Regions from separate parts of the Mycobacterium sp. pV006 genome, predicted to be linked through region 3. Evidence: riboswitches for the same ligand, from Rfam matches in the RefSeq annotation. Region 3 holds a riboswitch; each other region holds the start of a gene.
What was found. A riboswitch is a leader RNA that binds a small molecule or an ion and turns the genes downstream of it on or off. The one in region 3 is predicted to bind thiamine pyrophosphate.
Positions count from the first base shown of each region.

Region 1: linked by a shared signal. The riboswitch ahead of thiO (glycine oxidase ThiO) and the one ahead of ACAG25_RS12920 (ECF transporter S component) in region 3 are both predicted to bind thiamine pyrophosphate.
Region 2: linked by a shared signal. The riboswitch ahead of thiC (phosphomethylpyrimidine synthase ThiC) and the one ahead of ACAG25_RS12920 (ECF transporter S component) in region 3 are both predicted to bind thiamine pyrophosphate.

Region 1 covers NZ_JBGGKT010000005.1:111,924-118,861, forward strand. The annotation lists gene ACAG25_RS10015 (SGNH/GDSL hydrolase family protein) at 1-253, opposite strand, end outside; gene ACAG25_RS10020 (thiazole synthase) at 256-1,032, opposite strand; gene thiS (sulfur carrier protein ThiS) at 1,025-1,222, opposite strand; gene thiO (glycine oxidase ThiO) at 1,219-2,283, opposite strand; TPP riboswitch at 2,274-2,373, opposite strand; gene thiE (thiamine phosphate synthase) at 2,437-3,093, shown strand; gene ACAG25_RS10040 (NUDIX domain-containing protein) at 3,090-3,581, opposite strand; gene glnX (protein kinase G-activating protein GlnX) at 3,697-5,016, shown strand; gene ACAG25_RS10050 (transporter substrate-binding domain-containing protein) at 5,046-6,020, shown strand; gene ACAG25_RS10055 (serine/threonine-protein kinase PknG) at 6,059-6,938, shown strand, end outside.
Region 2 covers NZ_JBGGKT010000005.1:97,525-104,462, reverse strand. The annotation lists gene ACAG25_RS09975 (flavin-containing monooxygenase) at 1-1,476, opposite strand, end outside; gene ACAG25_RS09970 (alpha/beta family hydrolase) at 1,507-2,127, opposite strand; gene thiD (bifunctional hydroxymethylpyrimidine kinase/phosphomethylpyrimidine kinase) at 2,124-2,912, opposite strand; gene thiC (phosphomethylpyrimidine synthase ThiC) at 2,957-4,549, opposite strand; TPP riboswitch at 4,542-4,650, opposite strand; gene ACAG25_RS09955 (exodeoxyribonuclease III) at 4,807-5,622, opposite strand; gene ACAG25_RS09950 (GNAT family N-acetyltransferase) at 5,628-6,521, opposite strand; gene ACAG25_RS09945 (peptide deformylase) at 6,525-6,938, opposite strand, start outside.
Region 3 covers NZ_JBGGKT010000007.1:75,154-82,091, forward strand. The annotation lists gene ACAG25_RS12905 (hypothetical protein) at 1-534, opposite strand, end outside; gene ACAG25_RS12910 (energy-coupling factor transporter transmembrane protein EcfT) at 524-1,270, opposite strand; gene ACAG25_RS12915 (ABC transporter ATP-binding protein) at 1,267-2,733, opposite strand; gene ACAG25_RS12920 (ECF transporter S component) at 2,730-3,356, opposite strand; TPP riboswitch at 3,348-3,457, opposite strand; gene ACAG25_RS12925 (cyclopropane mycolic acid synthase family methyltransferase) at 3,500-4,384, opposite strand; gene ACAG25_RS12930 (hypothetical protein) at 4,580-4,789, shown strand; gene ACAG25_RS12935 (SRPBCC family protein) at 4,798-5,259, shown strand; gene ACAG25_RS12940 (hypothetical protein) at 5,301-5,696, shown strand; gene ACAG25_RS12945 (cytochrome P450) at 5,714-6,938, shown strand, end outside.

The sequences.
Region 1 (6,938 bases), on a different contig from region 3:
TGACCGTCACCAGCGTCTCCGACCCGTCGAGCGCGTCGGCCTGCGGGGGTGCGCCGTTCTGGCGTTCGGTCAGCACGTGCGCGGTGGTGGCACCGGAATACGTCACGTCGACCAGATGCAGCCCGAGCCGCTCGGCGACCAGGTGCGGATAGTTGCGCGCCGACCGGCCCGCCCGGCGGGGCGACCCCGGCGCGCGGGGCCGGATGCCGGGCCCGGCGGCCATCGAACTGCCCAGCGCCACATAATGATCCATCGCTACAGCGCCGGGCTCGAGGCGTGCGCCCAGAACCGCTTGGGAATCCGTCCCGCTTGCCGGGCCAGGTGCCCGGCCCGCACCGCGGCCGCCATGGCGGCGGCCATCGCCGGCGGGTCGGCCGCGCGGGTCACCGCGCTGGCCAGAAGCACGGCGTCGCAGCCGAGTTCCATCGCCAGGGCGGCGTCGCTGGCGGTGCCGATGCCGGCATCGAGGATGACCGGCACGGAGGCGGCCTCGACGATCATCTCGATGTTGTGCGGGTTGGAGATCCCCAGACCGGTGCCGATCGGCGAGCCCAGCGGCATCACCGCGGCGCACCCGGTGTCTTCGAGGCGCCGCGCCAGTACCGGGTCGTCGTTGGTGTAAGGCAGCACGACGAAGCCGTCGTCGACGAGTTGTTCGGCGGCGCGGACCAGCTCGACGGCGTCGGGCAACAGGGTGCGTTCGTCGGCGATCACCTCGAGCTTGACCCAGTCGGTGCCCAGCGCTTCGCGGGCCAGGCGGGCGGTCATCACGGCTTCGGCCGCCCCGCGGCATCCGGCCGTGTTGGGCAGCGGGGTGATGCCGAGCCTGGTGAGCAGATCGAGGACACCGGTGCCGCCGTCGGCGTCGACGCGGCGCATCGCGACGGTGGTCAGCTCGGTCTCCGATGCGACGAGCGCCTCTTCGAGGACGGCGAGGTTGGCGGCCCCGCCGGTGCCGAGGATCAGCCGCGACCCGAACTCGCGTCCGGCGATGCTGAGTTTCGCGGTGGCCTTCGTGGTGGACTCAGCCACCCTGCACCGCCGCCACCACTTCCACCTTCGCGCCGTCGACCAGGGCGGTGTCCCATTCCGAGCGCGGCAGCACCGACCAGTCGACCGCCACCGCGATCCCCTTCTCCGGGTAACCGAGGTGGTCCAGCAGCGCCGCGACGGTGATGCTCTCGGCGACGTCGACGGCTTCGTCGTTGACTGTGACTTTCACGAGGTCACTCCTACTTTCGTTCTCCACTGGTCGTCGACCAGTTCTTCACCACGCAGGTGCGCCGCGATCGTCTCTGCGGTCCACGGCGCCAACAGGAATCCGGACCGGCCGTGGCCCGTCGCGACCAGCGTGCGGTCGTCGAGCCGCCCGACCAGCGGCATGTTGTCCGGTGTCATCGGACGTAAACCCGCGGCGCACTCGGCGAGTTCGTATTCGCCCAGCGCGGGCATGACCGCGCACGCGTCGTCGAGCAGTTCCCGCACCCCGGTCACCGCCGGGGCGGTATCGCGGCCGTGTTCGTACTGGGTCGCACCGACCACCACGCCGTCGGCGCGCGGCACCAGGTACACCTGCCGGCCGTGGACGCGGGCGCGAATCACGCGCTGCGGCACCGGCATACAGCCACGTCGCCACCGCAGCCGCAGGACCTCGCCCTTGACGGGACGCACCGCCAGTCCCGGCCACAGCGCCGGGGCGTCGATGCCGTTGGCGATCACCACCGCATCCGCGTCGGCGGCGTCGTCGAGGGATTCCACCGCCGCAACCCACGTCACGCCGAGCCGCTCGCAGTGCGCGGCCAGCGCGGCCACCACGGCACGGTTGTCGACGGCGAGTTCGGTGTCGGCGATGAAACCGTGCCGGATGCCCTGAGCCAGAAGCGGTTCCACGTCACGCGCGGCTGTCGTCAGCGAGACCGGATGCCCCTGCGCGGACAGCCACTCCCCGACCGTCCGGAGGTCCTGGGCGTCCGCGCGGTCGACGGCGACCACCAGTGAGCTGCGGGCGGTGACCACCGCATCCGGCATGCCGTCGAGAAATCCGTTGCGCCACAGCTGGAGTGACGCCAGGCCCAGCATCAGCAGACGCTCCTCGCCGGGCCAGCCCTCGCTGTGCGGGGCCAGCATCCCGCCGGCCACCCAGGACGCCGCCGGCCCGTCGCCGCGGTGCACCCGGACCGACCAGCCGTCCTGCGCGGCGCGGCGCGCGACTGCCAGGCCGATGACGCCGCCGCCGATGACGGCCAGCGACCCGCGTGCCGAGTCGGGACCTGCGGTGGTCATGGGGTCCTCCCTTCGCCGGCATGACCCGGATCAGGTGTGACGGTCAGAGCCGGCGCGCTCACTCTCAGTCCCCGGACCCGGGACTCCCGTGTGGGTGGTGTCGTTCGGGTACCAGCCTACTGACCGTGCCTGGGCCGGGCTAACGTTCGGGCTGTGCCTGCCGCCGCGTCCCGCCTCCAGTCCTGCCGCCTGTACCTGTGCACCGACGCCCGCCGCGAACGGGGCGACCTCGCCGATTTCGCGGAGGCGGCGCTGGCCGGCGGCGTCGACATCATCCAGTTGCGCGACAAGAACTCCTCCGGTGAGCAGAAGTTCGGGCCACTGGAGGCGCGGGAGGAACTCGAGGCGCTCGAGGTGCTCGCCGACGCGGCGCGCCGCCACGGGGCGCTGCTGGCCGCCAACGACCGCGCCGACATCGCGCGGGCGGCCGGCGCCGACGTGCTGCACCTGGGCCAGGACGACCTGCCGCTGTCAGTGGCCCGCGAAATCGTCGGATCGACGGTGATCGGCCGGTCGACCCATGACATCGACCAGGTCGAACGCGCGATCGCCGAGGATGTCGACTACTTCTGCGTGGGCCCGTGCTGGCCGACGCCGACCAAGCCGGGCCGGCCGGCGCCGGGCCTGGACCTGGTGCGCGCCGCGGCGGCGCGCGACACCGCCAAGCCGTGGTTCGCGATCGGCGGCATCGACGCCCAGACCTTGCCCGAGGTGGTGGCCGCCGGCGCGCAGCGTGTCGTGGTGGTGCGCGCCATCACCGGCGCCGAGGATCCCCGGGCGGCGGCGGCAGATCTGCGGGCCGCGCTCTAGGAGCGGCGCTCGATCGGCAGCGGGATCGACGCGACGACCTCGCGCAGGCGCGCCCAACTGGCCGCGAAACCCGGGTGCAGCGGCAGGTCGGCGACGTCGTCCTCGGCCACCCAGCGCAGCTCGGCGCTCTCCCGGTTGGGCACGGTGTCGAGCAGTTCGTCGGCGTCGGCGATGACCGTGGTGTAGGACCACCCGGTGACTTCGGCGGTCACCACCGTGGTCCGCACCGTCAGACGGTCCGGCGGCAGGCCGGCTTCCTCGATCGCCTCGCGGATGGCCGCCTCCTCGGCGGTCTCGTGGCTGTCACGCGCGCCGCCGGGCAGTCCCCACGTGCCGCCCTGATGGCTCCACGGCGCGCGGTGCTGCAGCAGCACTGCTGCGGTGCCGTCCGGTCGCGGGGCCCGTAACAGCAGTCCCGCCGCGCCGTGCCTGCCCCAGTAGGCAGCACCGTTGGAAGAGACCACCCATCCGTCACCGTCCCCGCGCACGCGTTCAGGATAGGGAACTGAATTCCCACACACCGCACGGTCAGCTCTTAGACTTCTTTCATAGAGTTGGCCGAGTCGGAACCGAGATCGAGACCAAGGTGAGGTCCGCCCAGACGTGACTGTGGAGTTGGCGCATCCCTCGACCGAACCTCTGGCGTCGCGGTCGCCGACGGGCCGAGCCCATCCACGCTGGTGGTTCCTGTGGACCACGCCCGGCCGGATCCTGTCCATCGGGCTGGTGCTGGTCGTCCTCGTCATCGCGAGTGCGTTCGCGACGTCGACCACGATCAACGACCGCCAGCAAGCGTTGACCACGGTGCTCAACCACACCGAGCCGTTGGCGTTCGCCGCCGGGCAGCTCTACACCACGCTGTCGGTCGCCGACGCCGCCGCGGCCACCGCGTTCATCGCCGGCACCGAGCCGCGCGCGGTCCGGCAACGCTACGAGCAGGCCATCACCGACGCCGCGGTCGCGGTCACCCGCTCGTCGAGCGGTCTGACCGACGAGGATCTGGTGCAGTTGCTGGGCCGGATCAACGCGCGCCTGGCTGTTTACACCGGCTTGGTGGAGACCGCCCGGACCAACAATCGCGCGGGCAACCCGGTCGGCTCGTCGTACCTGTCGGAGGCGTCGTCGATGATGCAGCAGGAGATCCTGCCCGACGCGCAGTTGCTCTACGAGGAGACCTCGGCGCGGGTGGACGCCGAGACGACGGCGTCGGCGCGCATCCCGGCCCCGGTGATCCTGGTGGTGGTGGCGACCCTGCTGTTCGGGGTGTTCGCCAACCGGTGGATGGCCAAGCGCACCCGGCGGCGCGTCAACATCGGTCTGGTGGCCGGCGGGCTGGCGGTGCTGATCATGTTGATGTGGGTGGGCACCGCGTTGATCATGTCGACCGGCGACAGCCGCTCGGCCAAGGAGACGGCGGCCGAGTCGCTCAAGACGGTGACCACGATGGCGATCACCGCGCAGCAGGCTCGGGCCGACGAGACGCTGTCGCTGATCCGGCGCGGCGACGAGAACGTGCGCAAGCAGTCTTACTACGAGCGCATCGATTCGATGCAGGAGCAGCTGACCCGCTACCTGGAACGCGAAGACTCGATCGACAAGACCGGCCTGGCCGACGCCCGGGAACTGCTGGACCGGTGGCGCGCCGCCGACGACCGCATCAGCGCCTACATCGCGGTGGGCAACTACCAGGCCGCCACCCAGGTGGCGCTGGGGACCGGGGAGGACGACTCCACCCCGGCGTTCGACAAGCTCGACGAGGCGCTCACCAAGGGCATCGAGCAGAGCCGCAGCCAACTGCGCAACGAGATCCTCAACGCGCGCCGGGTGCTGTCCGGGGCGACGGTGGGTGCGGCGGCGTTGTCCATCGTGGCGGCGATCGCGGTGGCGTTGGGGATCTGGCCGAGGCTCAGTGAGTACAGGTGATGAGCCGCTTGCGCGAAGAACAAACGGGGATGAGGAAGATTTTGGACGCGAGGAAGCTGGGCGCGGTGGTCGCCGCCCTGGTGCTCAGCGGATGCGGGCAGTCCGCCCCGGTGGTGCCGACGCCCAGTGTGACGCTGGCCCCGCCCACCCCGGCCGGGATGGAGGAGCTGCCCCCGGCCCCGGCGCGCCCGCCGAGCACCGACGACGAATCCTGCAACCGCACCGAGAGCCTGCGTCCCTTCGCCACCCGCGCGGAAGCCGACGAGGCCGTGGCCGGCATCCGGGACCGCGGTCGGCTGATCGTGGGGCTCGACATCGGCAGCAACCTGTTCAGCTTCCGCGATCCGATCACCGGGGAGATCACCGGTTTCGACGTGGACATCGCCGCGGAGATCTCCCGCGACATCTTCGGTACGCCCTCGCAGGTGGAGTACCGCATCCTGTCGTCGGCGGACCGCATCGAGGCGTTGCAGAACAACGAGGTCGACGTGGTGGTCAAGACGATGACCATCACCTGTGAGCGCAAGAAGCTGGTGAACTTCTCGACGGTGTATCTCACTGCGCGGCAGCGGATCCTGGCGCCGCGCAGCTCCACGATCCGTCAGTCGTCGGACCTGTCGGGCAAGCGGGTCTGCGTCGCCAAGGGCACCACGTCGCTGGAGCGGATCCAGCAGATCGCGCCGCCGCCGATCATCGTCGGCGTGGTCAACTGGGCCGACTGTCTGGTGGCGCTGCAACAGCGGCAGGTCGACGCGGTGAGCACCGACGACTCGATCCTGGCCGGTTTAGTGTCCCAAGATCCCTACCTGCACATCGTGGGCCCGACGATGAACGAGGAGCCCTACGGTATCGGGGTCAACCTCGACAATCCGGGTCTGGTGCGGTTCGTCAACGGCACCCTGGAGCGGATCCGCCGCGACGGCACCTGGTACACGCTGTACCGCAAGTGGTTGACCGTCCTCGGTCCGGCACCGTCCCCACCGGCGGCGAGGTACTCGGACTGATGGCCGACGACTACAACGACGAGACGACCGGCGACGTCATGCCGGATCCGGGTACCCAGCCCGCCAGCTTCGACGACCTGAACATGGACTCGACGCTTCGGCCGATGGCCACCCAAGCCGTGTTCCGGCCGCACTTCGACGACGACGCCGACGACGATTCCGTGCACACCGGTGACACCGAGCCGCAGGACACCACCATGACGTGGACGCGGGCGTTGTCGCGGACCCGGCGTCTCGGCGGTGGGCTGGTCGAGATTCCACGGGTGCCCGCGCGGGATCCGTTGACCGCGTTGATGTCCGATCCGGTGGTGGCCGAGTCGAAGCGGTTCTGCTGGAACTGCGGCCGGCCCGTGGGACGTTCGACCGGTGGGCAGAAGGCACCGTCGGAGGGTTGGTGCCCGCACTGCGGTTCGGCGTACTCGTTTCTGCCCCAGTTGTCGGTCGGCGACATCGTCGCCGACCAGTACGAGATCAAGGGCTGCATCGCCCACGGTGGGCTCGGATGGGTGTATCTGGCGTTCGACAAGAACGTCAACGACCGACCGGTGGTGCTGAAGGGCCTGGTGCATTCCGGCGATGCGGAGGCCCAGGCCATCGCGATGGCCGAACGCCAGTTCCTCGCCGAGGTCACCCATCCCGGCATCGTGAAGATCTACAACTTCGTCGAGCACGACGACAAGCACGGCAATCCGGTCGGCTACATCGTGATGGAGTACGTCGGCGGCACGTCGCTCAAGCAGGCGATCCAGCAGTCACGCGGGCAACGCAGCCGACTGCCGGTCGCCGAGGCCATCGGCTTCATGCTCGAGATCCTGCCCGCGCTGGGCTATCTGCACTCGCTGGGGCTGGTGTACAACGACCTCAAGCCCGAGAACCTGATGGTCACCGAGGATCAGCTCAAGCTGATCGACCTGGGCG
Region 2 (6,938 bases), on a different contig from region 3:
ATCGCTGAGCGGGAACGTCGAAGCTTCGGAGATCGCGTCCTGCGTCGACATCGGTCGCAGCAGGCTCGGTTCGCCGTGCGGATTGAAATAGTACGACCGCGACGTCGCGCAGTTGCCCAGCGTCCACAGCGAGTCGCCGAGCAGTTCGGTCATCCGGTCCAGGTAGGCGCTGTTGGCTTCCTCGGTGACCTCGAACGTGGTGGCGCCGCGGCGCTGCAGCTCACCGAAAAGCCGGTCCATCAAACGCATCTGGTACTCCATGGAGTTGAAGAAGTTCAACCCCAGGAACGCATACGGGCTGGCCAGGCTCAGATAGTTGGGGAAATAGGGCATCGACACGCCCTGATAGGCCTGGAACCGGTTCTCCCGCCACCACTTTCCGAGGTTGCGGCCGTCGCGGCCGATGACCTCGATGGCCGGGAAGTTGGCTTCCCACAGGTCGAACCCGGTGGCCAGCACCAGGGTGTCGATCACGGTCTTGGTGCCGTCGGCATTGACGATGCCGTCGGCGGTGATGTGGTCGATGCCGTCGCTCTGCAGGTGCACGTGCGGCTTGGTGAACGTGCGGAAGTAACTGTTGGAGAACGTCGGTCGTTTACATCCGATGTCGTAGTCGGGGGTCAGACGCCGCCGCAGGTCCTTGTCCCGGACCTGGATGAACTGGTTGATCTTGCACAGGTCCATCGCCGAGATGTTCAACCGGCGAAACAGCGGCACCTTGTAGTGCACGACGCCGATATTGATCATCGCCTCGTAGATGGTGTCGGTGATCGCGCGCAGGACGCGCTGCGTCCAGGGCAGCCGCGCGAACAGCCGCTTGGTGCGATCCGAGATCCGGAAGTCCAACTTGGGTGCCACCCAGATGGGGGTGCGCTGGTACACCGTCAGGTCGGCGGCGGTCTTGGCCAGTTCGGGGATCAGCTGCACGGCGGTGGCGCCGGTGCCGATCACCGCGATGCGTTCGCCGTCCGGCCGATAGGTGTCGTCCCACTCGGTGGTGTGCACCACCTTGCCCGCGAAGTCCTCGATGCCGGGAATGTCGGGCAGCTTGGGTTGAGACAGGAACCCGGTCGCGGTGATCAGGAACTGCGCGGTCAGCTCCGGGCCGTCGGAGACGTTGACCCGCCACACCCCGGCCTCGGGGTCCCAGCGGGCGCCGTCGACGGTGGTGTTGAACCGGATGTGGCGACGGACGTCGTACTTGTCGGCCACCGAGTCGGCGTACTGCTTGATCTCCGTGCCGGTGGAGAACAGCCGCGACCAGTTCGGGTTGGGCTCGAAGTAGTAGGAGTACGTGGTGGTCGGCACGTCGACGGCCAGACCGGGGTAGTGGTTGACGTGCCAGGTGCCGCCGAGGTCGTCCTCGCGGTCGAGGATCACGAAGTTCTGGTATCCCATGCGTTTGAGCTGGATCGCGGCGCCGATACCGGCGAACCCCGCCCCCACGATGAGCGCGTCGAAATGCTCCGAAGGCATGGAGAAACGGTACCCGAGGTCCGGGGAACCTCAGTCCAGCAGGCCCAGTGCGGCCTCGACGGCCAGCGCCGGTACGTCGAGTTTCGTCGACGCGAGGTCGTGTCGGGCGCCGGTGACCTCGACGATCCGGGTGGGCGCGGCGATCAGCCCGGCGGCCGGACGCAGTTCGTCGAGCGTGCCGAACGGGTCGGAGGTGCCGTGGGTGAACACCGTCGGCACGCCGATCCGGGGCAGATGCTCGGTGCGGGCGCGTTCCGGCTTGCCCGGCGGGTGCAGCGGATAGGAGAACAGCGTCAACACGTCGACGTCGAGGCCGTCGGCGACCGCCATCGACGTCAGCCGCCCACCGTAGGAGTGCCCGCCCGCGACGACCGGCCCGGCGGCCATCGCGCGCACGACCGCAACCGCCTCGACGATCCCGGCCTGATCGGCCGCCGCCGACCCGGACGGTGGTCCTTTCGGGCGGCGCCGCCGGTAGGGCAGGTTGTAGCGCACCGCGAGCCACCCGCGTCGCGCCCACTCGTCGCACAGCGCGGTCAACATCGCCGACTCTCGGCTGCCGCCGGCGCCGTGGGTCAGCGCGACCACACCGGTCGGGGTGCCGGCCGGTTCGTGGGCGACGCCGGCGATCGTGTCCAGGTCGCTGGTCATTCGCCGAGCCGGAACAGCGCCGACACCGGGCCGTGGCCCTGGCCCAACGGGTAGGCCGCCTTCAGGCACTCGGTGACCCACCGCTTTCCGAAGGCGACTGCCTCGGGCACCGGGTAGCCGTGCGCCAGTGCGCCCGCGGTGGCCGCCGCCAGCGTGTCCCCGGCGCCGTGGTCGTGAGGCGTGTCGATGCGCACCGCGTCGAACTCGTGGAAATCGGTGCCGTCGAACAACAAATCCGGACTGTGCGCCGACGACCGCAGGTGCCCGCCCTTCACCAACGCCCACCGCGGACCCATGTCGTGCAGCGCACGGGCGGCCGCACGCTGGGTGTCCGCGTCGATCACCTCGATCCCGGTGAGCAGACGCACCTCGTCGAGATTCGGCGTCACCAGGGTGGCCAGCGGGAACAACCGCGACTTCAACGAGTCCAGCGCGCTGGGATGCAGCAGCGGATCCCCGTGCATCGAGGCGCACACCGGATCCACCACCAGCGGGACGTGATCTGCCAGGCCTGCCTGCTCCCACGCCCCGGCGACGGTGTCGATGATCTCGGCCGAGGCCAGCATGCCGGTCTTGGCGGCCTGCAGTCCGATGTCGGAGGCCACCGCCTCGATCTGTCCCGCGATGACATCGCGCGGAATCTCGTGAAAACCCCTGACGCCCAAGGAGTTCTGCACCGTCACGGCGGTCACGGCGACCAGCCCGTGCAACCCCAGCATCGCGAAGGTCCGCAGATCGGCCTGGATGCCGGCGCCGCCGCCGGAGTCCGATCCGGCGATGGTCATCACCCGCAGCGGGGTCTGACCCGGTGGCGTCAGCGGCAGGCGGTTCACGGTGTCACCACCGGCAGGTACACCCGGTTGCCGGCTTCGGCGAACTCTCGCGCCTTGTCGGCCATGCCCTGCTCGTAGATCTGCTGCTGGTAGGTGTCGCGCACCTCGTGGCTGATCCGCATCGAGCAGAACTTCGGGCCGCACATCGAGCAGAAGTGTGCGGTCTTGGCCGGGGCCGCGGGCAGCGTCTCGTCGTGGTAAGCGCGGGCGGTGTCGGGGTCCAGCGACAGGTGGAACTGGTCTTCCCACCGGAACTCGAAGCGGGCTCGCGACAGTGCGTCGTCGCGCTGCTGGGCCCGCGGGTGCCCCTTCGCGAGATCGGCTGCGTGGGCGGCGATCTTGTATGCGATCACACCGTCCTTGACGTCCTTGCGGTTGGGCAGGCCCAGGTGTTCCTTCGGTGTGACGTAACACAGCATCGCGGTGCCGGCCTGGGCGATCATCGCGGCACCGATGGCCGAGGTGATGTGGTCGTAGGCCGGGGCGATGTCGGTGGCCAGCGGGCCCAGCGTGTAGAACGGCGCCTCGTCGCACCACTGCTCCTCGAGCCGGACGTTCTCGACGATCTTGTGCATCGGGACGTGGCCGGGACCCTCGATCATCACCTGCACGCCATGGGATCTCGCGATCTTGGTCAGTTCGCCGAGGGTGCGGAGTTCGGCGAACTGCGCCTCGTCGTTGGCGTCGGCGATCGATCCCGGCCGCAGTCCGTCGCCGAGGGAGAACGTGACGTCGTAGCGGGCGAGGATCTCGCAGAGTTCCTCGAAGTGGGTGTAGAGGAACGACTCCCGGTGATGTGCCAGACACCAGGCCGCCATGATGGACCCGCCGCGCGACACGATCCCGGTGACCCGGTCGACGGTCAGCGGGATGTGGCGCAGCAGCACCCCGGCGTGCACGGTCATGTAGTCGACGCCCTGTTCGCACTGCTCGATCACGGTGTCGCGGTACAGTTCCCACGTCAACGCCACCGGGTCGCCGTCGCACTTCTCCAGTGCCTGGTAGATCGGTACGGTGCCGACCGGTACCGGGGAGTTGCGCAGGATCCATTCGCGGGTGGTGTGGATGTCGCGGCCGGTGGACAGGTCCATGATGGTGTCCGCGCCCCAGCGGGTGGCCCACACCATCTTGTCGACCTCCTCGGCGATCGACGACGACACCGCCGAATTGCCGATGTTGGCATTGATCTTCACCGCGAACGCCTTGCCGATGATCATCGGTTCGGCCTCGGGGTGGCGGTGGTTGGCGGGGATGACCGCCCGCCCGCGGGCGACCTCGTCACGCACGAGTTCGGCTGCCACGCCTTCACGTTCGGCGATGAACGCCATCTCCGCGGTGATCTCGCCGGCGCGGGCGCGCTGCAGCTGGGTGCCGCGGTCGGTGACGACGGTCCGGCGCGGCAGACCGGCCTCGAGGTCGATGACGGCGTCGTCGTCGGTGTACGGGCCGGAGGTGTCGTACAGATCGAGGTGTTCGCCGGTGCTCAGGTGTACGCGGCGGAACGGTACCCGCGCCTCGCCGCGGTAGATCTTGCTGCTGCCCGCGATCGGGCCGGTGGTGACAGTGGGTGTGCTGTGGACGCCAGACATTTCGGCCTCTCCCTACGCCGGCATTACCCGGTCAGGTTCGTACGGTCGACGGGTCTACCCGTCCTCTCAGCGCGTTACGACGCGCTCCCGCGTGGTGGACGGGTGACACGCTAGCGCAGGGGAGTGGGAGAGGGGAAGGGGAAGCGGCGGTTGTCTTCGCCGAACGTGCGCTCAGGGCGGGATTCGGGCCGATTTTCCGCCGACGATGCACGCTCGGCGAGCGCGGAATTCGGCTCGCGGACCGGAGATTTCGGTCGCTACCGCAGCGTCACCAGGACCGGGGCGTGGTCGCTCGGCGAGCCTACCCGGTTCTTGCCGGTCTTGCGCTCGTCGCGGACGATCTCGGCGTGCTCGACGCGTTCGGCCAGCGCGGGCGAGCCCAGGATGAAGTCGATGCGCATGCCCCGGTTCTTCGGGAACCGCAGCTGCGTGTAGTCCCAGTAGGTGAAGACATCCGGTCCGGGGGTGTAGGGGCGGACGACGTCGGTGTAGCCGGTCGCGACGATCGCCTCGAATGCGCTGCGTTCGGGTTCGGTGACGTGGGTGCTGTGCTGGTAGAACTCCACACTCCACACGTCCTCGTCGGTGGGGGCGATGTTCCAGTCGCCCACCAGGGCGATGGGCGACGACGGATCGTCTTTCAACCATCCGGCGGCCGTGTCCCGTAGTGCGGCAAGCCATTCCAATTTGTACCGGTAGTGCGGGGAGTCCACCGTGCGGCCGTTGGGCACATACAGGCTCCACACCCGCACCCCGGCACACGTGGCGCCCAGCGCGCGAGCCTCCGCGGCGCCCTCGATCTCGGGTTTGTCGCTCCAGGTCGGTTGGCCGGCGAACCCGACCTCGACGTCGTCGATGCCGACCCGCGACGCGATGGCCACGCCGTTCCACTGGTTGAACCCGCAGTGCACCACCTCGTAACCGAGCGCGGCGAACGGCATGGTCGGGAACTGGTCGTCGGAGCACTTCGTCTCCTGCATCGCCAGCACGTCGACGTCGGCGCGGGACAGCCAGTCGGTGACCCGGTCCACCCGGGCGCGGATCGAGTTGACGTTCCAGGTGGCCAGACGCATGGCTCTCACAGTAGGGCGTCGGCGGCGACGTAGCGGGACCGATGGTGCACGACGAAGCCCATGGACTCGTACAGGCTGCGCGCCGCAGTGTTCTCGACCACCACCTGCACGTAACCCCGGGTCGCCCCGCGCTGGGCGGCCCAGTCCAGCAGACCGGCGCACAGACGGCGCGCCAGACCCCGGCGGCGAGCCGATTCGGCCACCCGTACCGCCGAGACACCGGCCCACCGGGTGCCGTCGGGCGCCTCGGTGATCGCGACGCGACCCACCGCGGCACCGGACAGACAGCCGAACCCGACCTCGCCGTCGACGACGGCGGTCAGCACGTCGACCGGGACGTCGCGCTGGTAGAGGTGCAACCACCGGTCGGAGGGCCGGGGCAGCACCTCGAGCTCGGTGTCGTGGGTGGTGCGTTCGAGATCCGTTGCCATGACCAGGTTCTCGGCGTCGGTGGGCACCCCGGCGGGCACCCGGAACAACCGGTCGGGTGCGGAGATCAACGCCGGGACACCGCGGTCGGCGTACCAGCGGGCCACGTCGACGATCTCCCGGTGACTGGTGAAGCGCAGCGGCACAGCGGAGTTGGCCCGCCGGGTGGTGCCGCCGCGACGCACGAACCAGCCGTCGAGCCACCGGTGCTCGGTGCCGGGCCAGCCCAGCGCGGCCGCGTGTTCGAGATTGCGGATCTCACCGGTACGCACGGGGATCTCCGGCAGCTCCCGCACGGCCACCACGTCGGCCGGGGCGACGGCCACGACGCCGTCGTTCTTGGTCTGCACCAGCACCGTCGGCGCGGTCTGCAGGAGCCGGCCCACGACGTCGGTCAGCGGGGGAACCTCGCCGGCGGGCAGCCGGTAGCGCAGGCTGACGCGGGTGCCGACGTCAGGCATGCCGGGCATCGGTCAGTGCCCGAACGGGTCGGGATCCTCACCGGGCATCCAGGACAGGCCCGGCACACCCCAGCCGTTCGACTTCACCGCGCGCTTGGCGCTGCGCGCGTTGCGGCCGATCAGCCGGTCCAGATAGAGGAAGCCGTCGAGGTGTCCGGTCTCGTGCTGCAGCATCCGGGCGAACAGGTCGGTGCCCTCGACCGTGATCGGGTTGCCGTCCGCGTCCAACCCGGTCACCCGTGCCCACGAGGCGCGTCCGGTGGGGAACGACTCGCCGGGTACCGACAGGCAACCTTCGTCGTCGTCCTCGGGGTCGGGCATGGTCTCGGGGATCTCGGAGGTCTCCAGCACCGGATTGACCACGACGCCGCGGCGGCGCAGCGTCTTGCCGCGGGCATCGGCGCAGTCGTAGACGAAGACCCGCTT
Region 3 (6,938 bases):
CCACCCATCGGTGCCGTTGAACACGATGAGGTCGGCGACCGCACGCGGATGGTGGGCCGCGAGGAACGCGTCTTCCTGCCGAGCCCAGCGTTCCCAGTGCGGGCGGTAGGTGTCGCCGTCGCGCAGCAACGCGCGGCGCTTGCGCTCGGTGTCGTCGGCCTCGATCCAGATGCCCAGGTCGGCCAGCGACCGGTTGGCGGCGGTCAGGGCTCCGGATCCTTCGACGATCAGCCGCTGCTGCGGGGCCACGGCGTGCCATTCGGCCGGTGCCTCGAGGACCCAGTCCCAGCGCCGCCACCGGCCCGTCCTGCCGTGGGCGCGGGGCGTCAGTAATTCGTCGTGCACGTGCTCGACGGCCCAGGCCAGGCCGTCCCAGCCGGGGTAGATGTCGTCGAGGGTGACCACGACGCTGTCCACCCACCGGGCGGTGAGCATCGTCGCCAGGGTGGACTTGCCGGACCCGGAGCGGCCGCCGATCAGCACGGTGCGTGCCTCCGTGCCGTCGAGTCGGCGCGCGAGGTCGTCAGGAACCAATGAAATTCCAGTGTCCGGTGTGTACCGACACGGCGATCGCGGTCACGGCGATCACCGAACCTGCGGCGATCACCGCGATCTCGGCGCCCGCGAACCGCGACGGGCGGGCCCAGGTGCGGGTCGGGTACGCGCCGAACCCCCGGGCCTCCATCGCCGTGGCCAGCATGGATCCGCGCCGGACGGCGAAGACCAGCAGCGCGAATGCCTGGCCGGCGGTGCGCCGCAGCCGGTCCTGGTCGGCGACGCCCCGCGCGCGGCGGGCGTAGCCGAGATACCGCCAGTCCTGCCGCAGCAGCCCGACCAGGCGCAGCCCCGCCAACGCGCCGAGCACGAAGCGCGCGGGCAGCCGCAACACCTGCCCCAGGCCGTCGGCGAGTTCGGTCGGGTCGGTGTCGATGAACAGCACCACCGACGGCAGCGCGATGGCCAGCACGCGCAGGAACGTGGCCACCGCCAGTTCGACCGAGCCGTCGCTGACGGTGATCAGCAGGAACTGCCAGTGCACGACACCGCTCGGCTCGCCGTAGAGCAGGATGGTCAGCGCGGTCAGCCCGGCGAAGACCACCAGCATCGACCCGCGGATCAACAAGGGGCGCAACGGGATCCGCAACGCCAGGAACAGGATCAACTCCAACGCCAGCGCGGTGGTTGCCGACACCCAGTCCAGGCTGAGCACCAGTCCCACGGCGATGACCAGTGCCGCGGCCAGCCGTGCGACCGGATTGATCCGGCTCACCGGTCGGCCCTCTCGGCCACAGCGGGCGAGGACAACTCGACGCGTTGGTCGGCGAGCAGGTCGGTGAAGTCGGTGTCATGGGTGATCGCCACCACCGCGGTTCCGTCGTCGGCGATCTCGGCGAGCAGGCAGATCAGTTCCTCCCACGTCGTGCGGTCCTGCCCGAACGTCGGTTCGTCCAGGACGATCACCGCCGGTGCGGTGGCCAGCACCGTGGCCACCGACAGCCGTCGCTGTTCGCCGCCGGACAATGTGTACGGGTTGGCGTCGGCGAGTGTGCTCAGTCGCAGCCGGTCCAGCAGCGCGTCACAGGTCCGGTCGATCCGATCCCGACGGTGGCCGAGCGCCCGCGGACCCAGCGCCAGTTCGGCACGCACACTCGCGGTGAGGAACTGGTGTTCGGGGTTCTGGAACACACTGCCGATGCGGGTCAACAGGTCCCGCGACTTCCAGTCCACCGGCCGACGCCGGCCGGGCGCCGGCGCGAATCCGGGGTGCGCCTCGAGCGTTCCGCCGCGCGGGGGCAGCAGCCCGCCCACCGAAAGGGCGAGTGCGGACTTTCCCGCACCGTTGGGGCCGGTGACGACGGTGACCGACCTGCGGCGCAGCGTGAAGTCCAGCGGCTGCGTGCCGGGCCCGCCGGGATGGGCAGCGGTCAGGGCGACGGCGTCGAGTACCGGGTCTGCGGGCCGGCGGTCGCGGGTCACCGACGGCAGCGGCACGTCGGGCAGCCAGACGCCGGCGCGCGTCAGTGAGTCGTGCTGTTGCCTCAGTGTGGGCTCGGGTGGCCCGTCGGCGATCACCTCGCCGGTGGCGCCGAGCACGACCACCCGGTCGACGACGGGAAGCCACACCTGCGTGCGGTGTTCGACGACCACGAGGGTGGCCCCGGTGTGCGCGGCGGCCGCGGCCACCGCGTCGCGGACCTCCACCACGCCGGCGGGATCGAGATTGGCCGTCGGCTCGTCGAGCAGGATCAGGCCGGGGTCCATGGCCAGCACCCCTGCCAGCGCGAGGCGCTGCTGCTGGCCGCCGGAGAGCCGGGACGTGTCCCGGCGCAACGGCACGTCGAGACCGACCGCCGCCAGCGCCCGGCGCACGCGGGGCCAGATCGCGTCGCGTTCGGTGCGGAAGTTCTCCATCCCGAACGCCACGTCGTCGCCGACCCGGGACAGGATCACCTGCGAATCCGGGTTCTGCAGGACCATGCCGATGCGGTGCCGGCGGTCCTGCGGTGCCGCGCCGTCGACCAGCAACCGCCCTGACTCGTCACCGTCCTCGCTGCCGCCGAGCAGCCCCGCAAGTCCTTGCAGCAGAGTCGATTTGCCCGAACCCGAGGGGCCGAGCAGTAGGACCCGCTCCCCCGGTTCGATCGCCAGATCCAGACCCCGGATCGCCGCGGCGGAGCGACCCGCGTGCCGCCAGTGCCAGCCCTGGGCGCGCACGGCGACCCCGCCGGTCATCGCACCGCGCCGCCGCGAGCTGCGGTGCGCCCGGAGGCGAAGCGCGACAGCGCGCCCGTCTCGGCCAGCGCGCGCACCACGTACCACGACAGGGCGCCGGCCAGCAGGGCGCCGGAGACGATCGCCGACACGGTGTAGATCGTGGCGAACGCCGCGGCCGCGCCGGGATACCACAGCAGGAGATCGTTGACCGCGAGTGCCAGACCGGCCACCGCGCCGGCGAGGACCGCGACCGGCAGCGTCCATCGGCGGTACAGGAACGCCGCGAACACCAGCTCGGCGGCCAGCCCCTGCACCAGACCGGATTCCAGGGTGAGCACCCCCCACTGGTTGCCGACCAGCGCGGACACCGTCGCGGCGACGAGCTCGCCGTACAGCGCCGCGCCGGGCTTGCGGATCACCAGCGCGGTCAGCACCCCGGCGAACAACCAGCCGCCGCCCAACAGCGCCTGCAGGCCGGGCAGCAGCGCGCCCAGCGGGGCGCCGATGGGGTTCGACGCGACGTTCCACATCACGAACACCAGACCGGACGCGACGGCAAGGACGCTGGCCACCACGATGTCGACCACGCGCCAGCGGTACGACGGCCTGCTCATCGGATTCTCGGAACGGACGTCGGCCATCGCTTCACTCCCTACGCCGGCATTACCCGGTCAGGTTCATACGGTCGACGGCCCTGAGCCGTCCTCTCAGCGCATGGGTGTGCGCTCCCGTGTGGGTTGTCGGCTCCAACGGTACCGTCCTACCGCCGGGCCCGCGGCGCTGACTACGCCTTGGTCAGCGTGAACTGGCAGACGTCGGTGTAGCCCTCGCGGAAGAGGTCCGCGCAGCCGGTCAGGTACTTCATGTAGCGGTCGTAGACCTCTTGCGACTGCACCCGGATGGCCTCGTCCTTGTTGGCCTCCAGCGCCGCCGACCACAGTTCGAGGGTGCGCGCGTAGTGCAGGCGCAGCGGCTGCACCCGGGCGACGGTGAAGCCGGCCTTGGTGGCGTGGCTGCGCACCGTGTTCGGCTGGGGCAGATCCCCGCCCGGGAAGATCTCGTCCATGATGAATTTGAAGAAGCGGATCTTGGTCATCGTCAGCGGCAGGTCGCGCGCCTTGAACTCGTCGTCGTCGGGTTTGACGATGGTGTGCAGCATCATCACGCCGTCATCGGGCAGCGCCTGGTAGGCCATCGAGAAGAAGTCGTCGTAGCGGTCGCGGCCGAAGTGCTCGAACGCGCCGATCGAGACGATGCGGTCCACGGGCTCGCGGAACTGTTCCCAGCCCTGCAGCAGGACGCGCTTGGAGCGCTGGCTCGGGTGCTCGTCGAGGCGGCGCTGCACGTGTGCCTGCTGGTTGCGGCTCAGCGTCAACCCCACCACGTTCACGTCGTACTCGTCGATGGCGCGCAGCAGGGTTCCGCCCCAGCCGCATCCCACGTCGAGCAACGTCATCCCCGGCTGCAGACCGAGTTTGCCCAGCGACAGGTCGATCTTCGCGATCTGGGCTTCTTCGAGGGTCATGTCGTCGCGCTCGAAGTAGGCGCAGCTGTAGGTCTGCGTGCGATCGAGGAACAGCCGGTAGAACTCGTCGGAGAGGTCGTAGTGCGACTGGACGTCTTCGAAATGCGGGGTCAGGTCGCGTGCCCCGTCTTTGGCTTCTGGCAAGTCGCAAGCCTTTCCAATCGAGATGCTTAAAGATTGGCGGCCCCGCCGGTTTAGAGGACCCGTGTTGTCGTTGCGCAGTTACGCACAATACCGGAGATGGTACGGCGTCCATCGCAGGCGACCGGATCGGGCGGGTACCGTCGAGCAGGCCTATCGTGGACGGAGTCCGCGCACGTCAGCGAAAGAGAGGGAACGATGACAACTCCGGATCCCAGCTCGTTCGACGACGCCCCGGAGGCCGACGTCGTCGATCAGAATCTCCCGGTCGACGATACCGAGGACACCACGGTCTGGTCCGAGGCGCAGCGGGTGGCCGGTCGCCGCGACTGGCAGGCCAGCGAAGCCGATCTGATCGACCAGTCGATCGTCGTCCCGACCGACGACGACTCGGAATTCGATCGTTGACCAGTCCGCTGCGCGGTTCGGTGACGGTCACGATGGCCGCCCCGGCCGACCGCATCTGGGACCTGATCGCCAACGTCGAGAACATCGGTCGGTTCTCCCCGGAGACCTTCGAGGCGGAGTGGCTCGACGGCGCCACCGGGCCGGCGCTGGGTGCCCGTTTCCGCGGACACGTCCGCCGCAACGAGATCGGGCCCGTGTACTGGGCCGTCTGCCGGGTGACCGCCTGCGAACCGGGCCGCGAGTTCGGTTTCGAGGTGCTCGTCGGTGACCGGGCGGTCAACAACTGGCACTACCGGCTCGACCCGTCCGCGCAGGACCTCGGCCACACCGAGGTTACGGAGTCCTTCCACCTCAACCCCAGCCCGTTGATGTCGGTCTACGCCGTGCTCGGCGGGCAGCTCCGCCGTCGGCGCAACCTGCGCGACATGCGCAAGACCCTCGAGCGCATCAAGGCCGTCGTCGAAAAATGACCCCGTGATTGCCCGCCGTGGTGGCCGGGTATCTGACCTCGGTGACTGAGCCAAGCGATGACGTCGTCGATGCCGTCGGCAAGCTGACCGAGGGGCTCGAGTACCTCGAGCGTGCGCGGGGACACCTGTACTCCTTCCACCAATTGATGGGCCGGGCCGACCTGCTGGCCGGTGAGGCGGCCGAGATGCTGCGCGACACCGGCAACGAGGCGGTGGCCGAACGACTGGAATCCGAGCTCGTCGGCCGCAACGTGCTCGAAGGGCGCTGGACGTTCCAGATCGTCGAGGAGTTCGAGGACACCTACTGGGAGGTGTTCCGCGACCACGAACGACGGGTGCGCGAAGAACTGGTCGGCGGCGCCCGGCACCTGCACGAGTCGCGGATGAAAGAGGACCGCCGCACCGAGGGCAGAAAAGGGCACGAGTCCCGGCCCTGAAGCTACGCTGGGTCCGCATGACCTCCGACACCGGAATCGTCCCGCGGACCAACGGCGCCGCACCGCCGGAGGTCGCGCTAGGCGACGTGGACCTGAGCTCGTGGGACTTCTGGGGACTCGACGACGACGTGCGTGACGGCGCATTCGCCACCCTGCGCCGCGAAGCCCCGATCTCGTTCCATGAGGCGTTCGTCGGTGACCCGGACGCCGAGGTCGCCGGGCACTGGGTGCTGACCCGATACGACGACATCCACTACGCGAGCCGCCATCCCGAACTGTTCAGCTCGGCCCTGGGTATCACCATCGGGGACCAGACACCCGAGCTGGCCGAGTACTTCGGGTCGATGATCGCGATGGACGATCCCCGGCACTCCCGGTTGCGCAACATCGTGCGCAGCGCGTTCACGCCGCGGGTGCTGGCGGTCATCGAGGACTCGGTGCGCGACCGTGCGGGCCGCCTCGTCGAGGCGATGATCGCCGACCATCCCGACGGCCGGGCCGACATCGTCACCGCGCTGGCGGGGCCGCTGCCGCTGCAGATCATCTGCGACATGATGGGCATCCCCGAAGCCGACCATCAACGGATCTTCCACTGGACCAACGTGATCCTGGGTTTCGGTGACCCCGACATCGCGACCGACTTCGACGAGTTCATGTCGGTGGCCATCGCAATCGGGACCTACGCGTCCGAACTCGCCGACACCCGACGCAGCCATCCCGCCGACGACCTGACCACCGCCCTGGTGGAAGCCGAGCTCGACGGTGAGCGGCTCACGTCGGCGGAGGTGGCGTCGTTCTTCATCCTGCTCGTCGTCGCCGGCAACGAGACCACCCGCAACGCCATCAGCCACGGCGTGCTGGCGTTGAGTCGCTACCCCGACCAGCGCGAGGCCTGGTGGTCCGACTACGCCGCGGTCGCACCGACCGCGGTCGAGGAGATCGTGCGGTGGGCCTCGCCGGTGGCCTACATGCGCCGCACCGCCACCGCCGACGTCGAACTCGGCGGCGTGCGCATCCCGGCCGGGGACAAGGTGACACTGTGGTACGGGTCAGCCAACCGCGACGAAGCCAAGTTCGCCGATCCGTGGACGTTCGACGTGCGACGGAACCCCAACCCGCACTTGGGGTTCGGCGGCGGTGGTGCCCACTTCTGCCTCGGCGCCAACCTCGCCCGTCGCGAGATCACCGTGGCGTTCGAAGAACTGCACCGCCGGGTCCCCGACCTGACCGCGACGGCCGAAC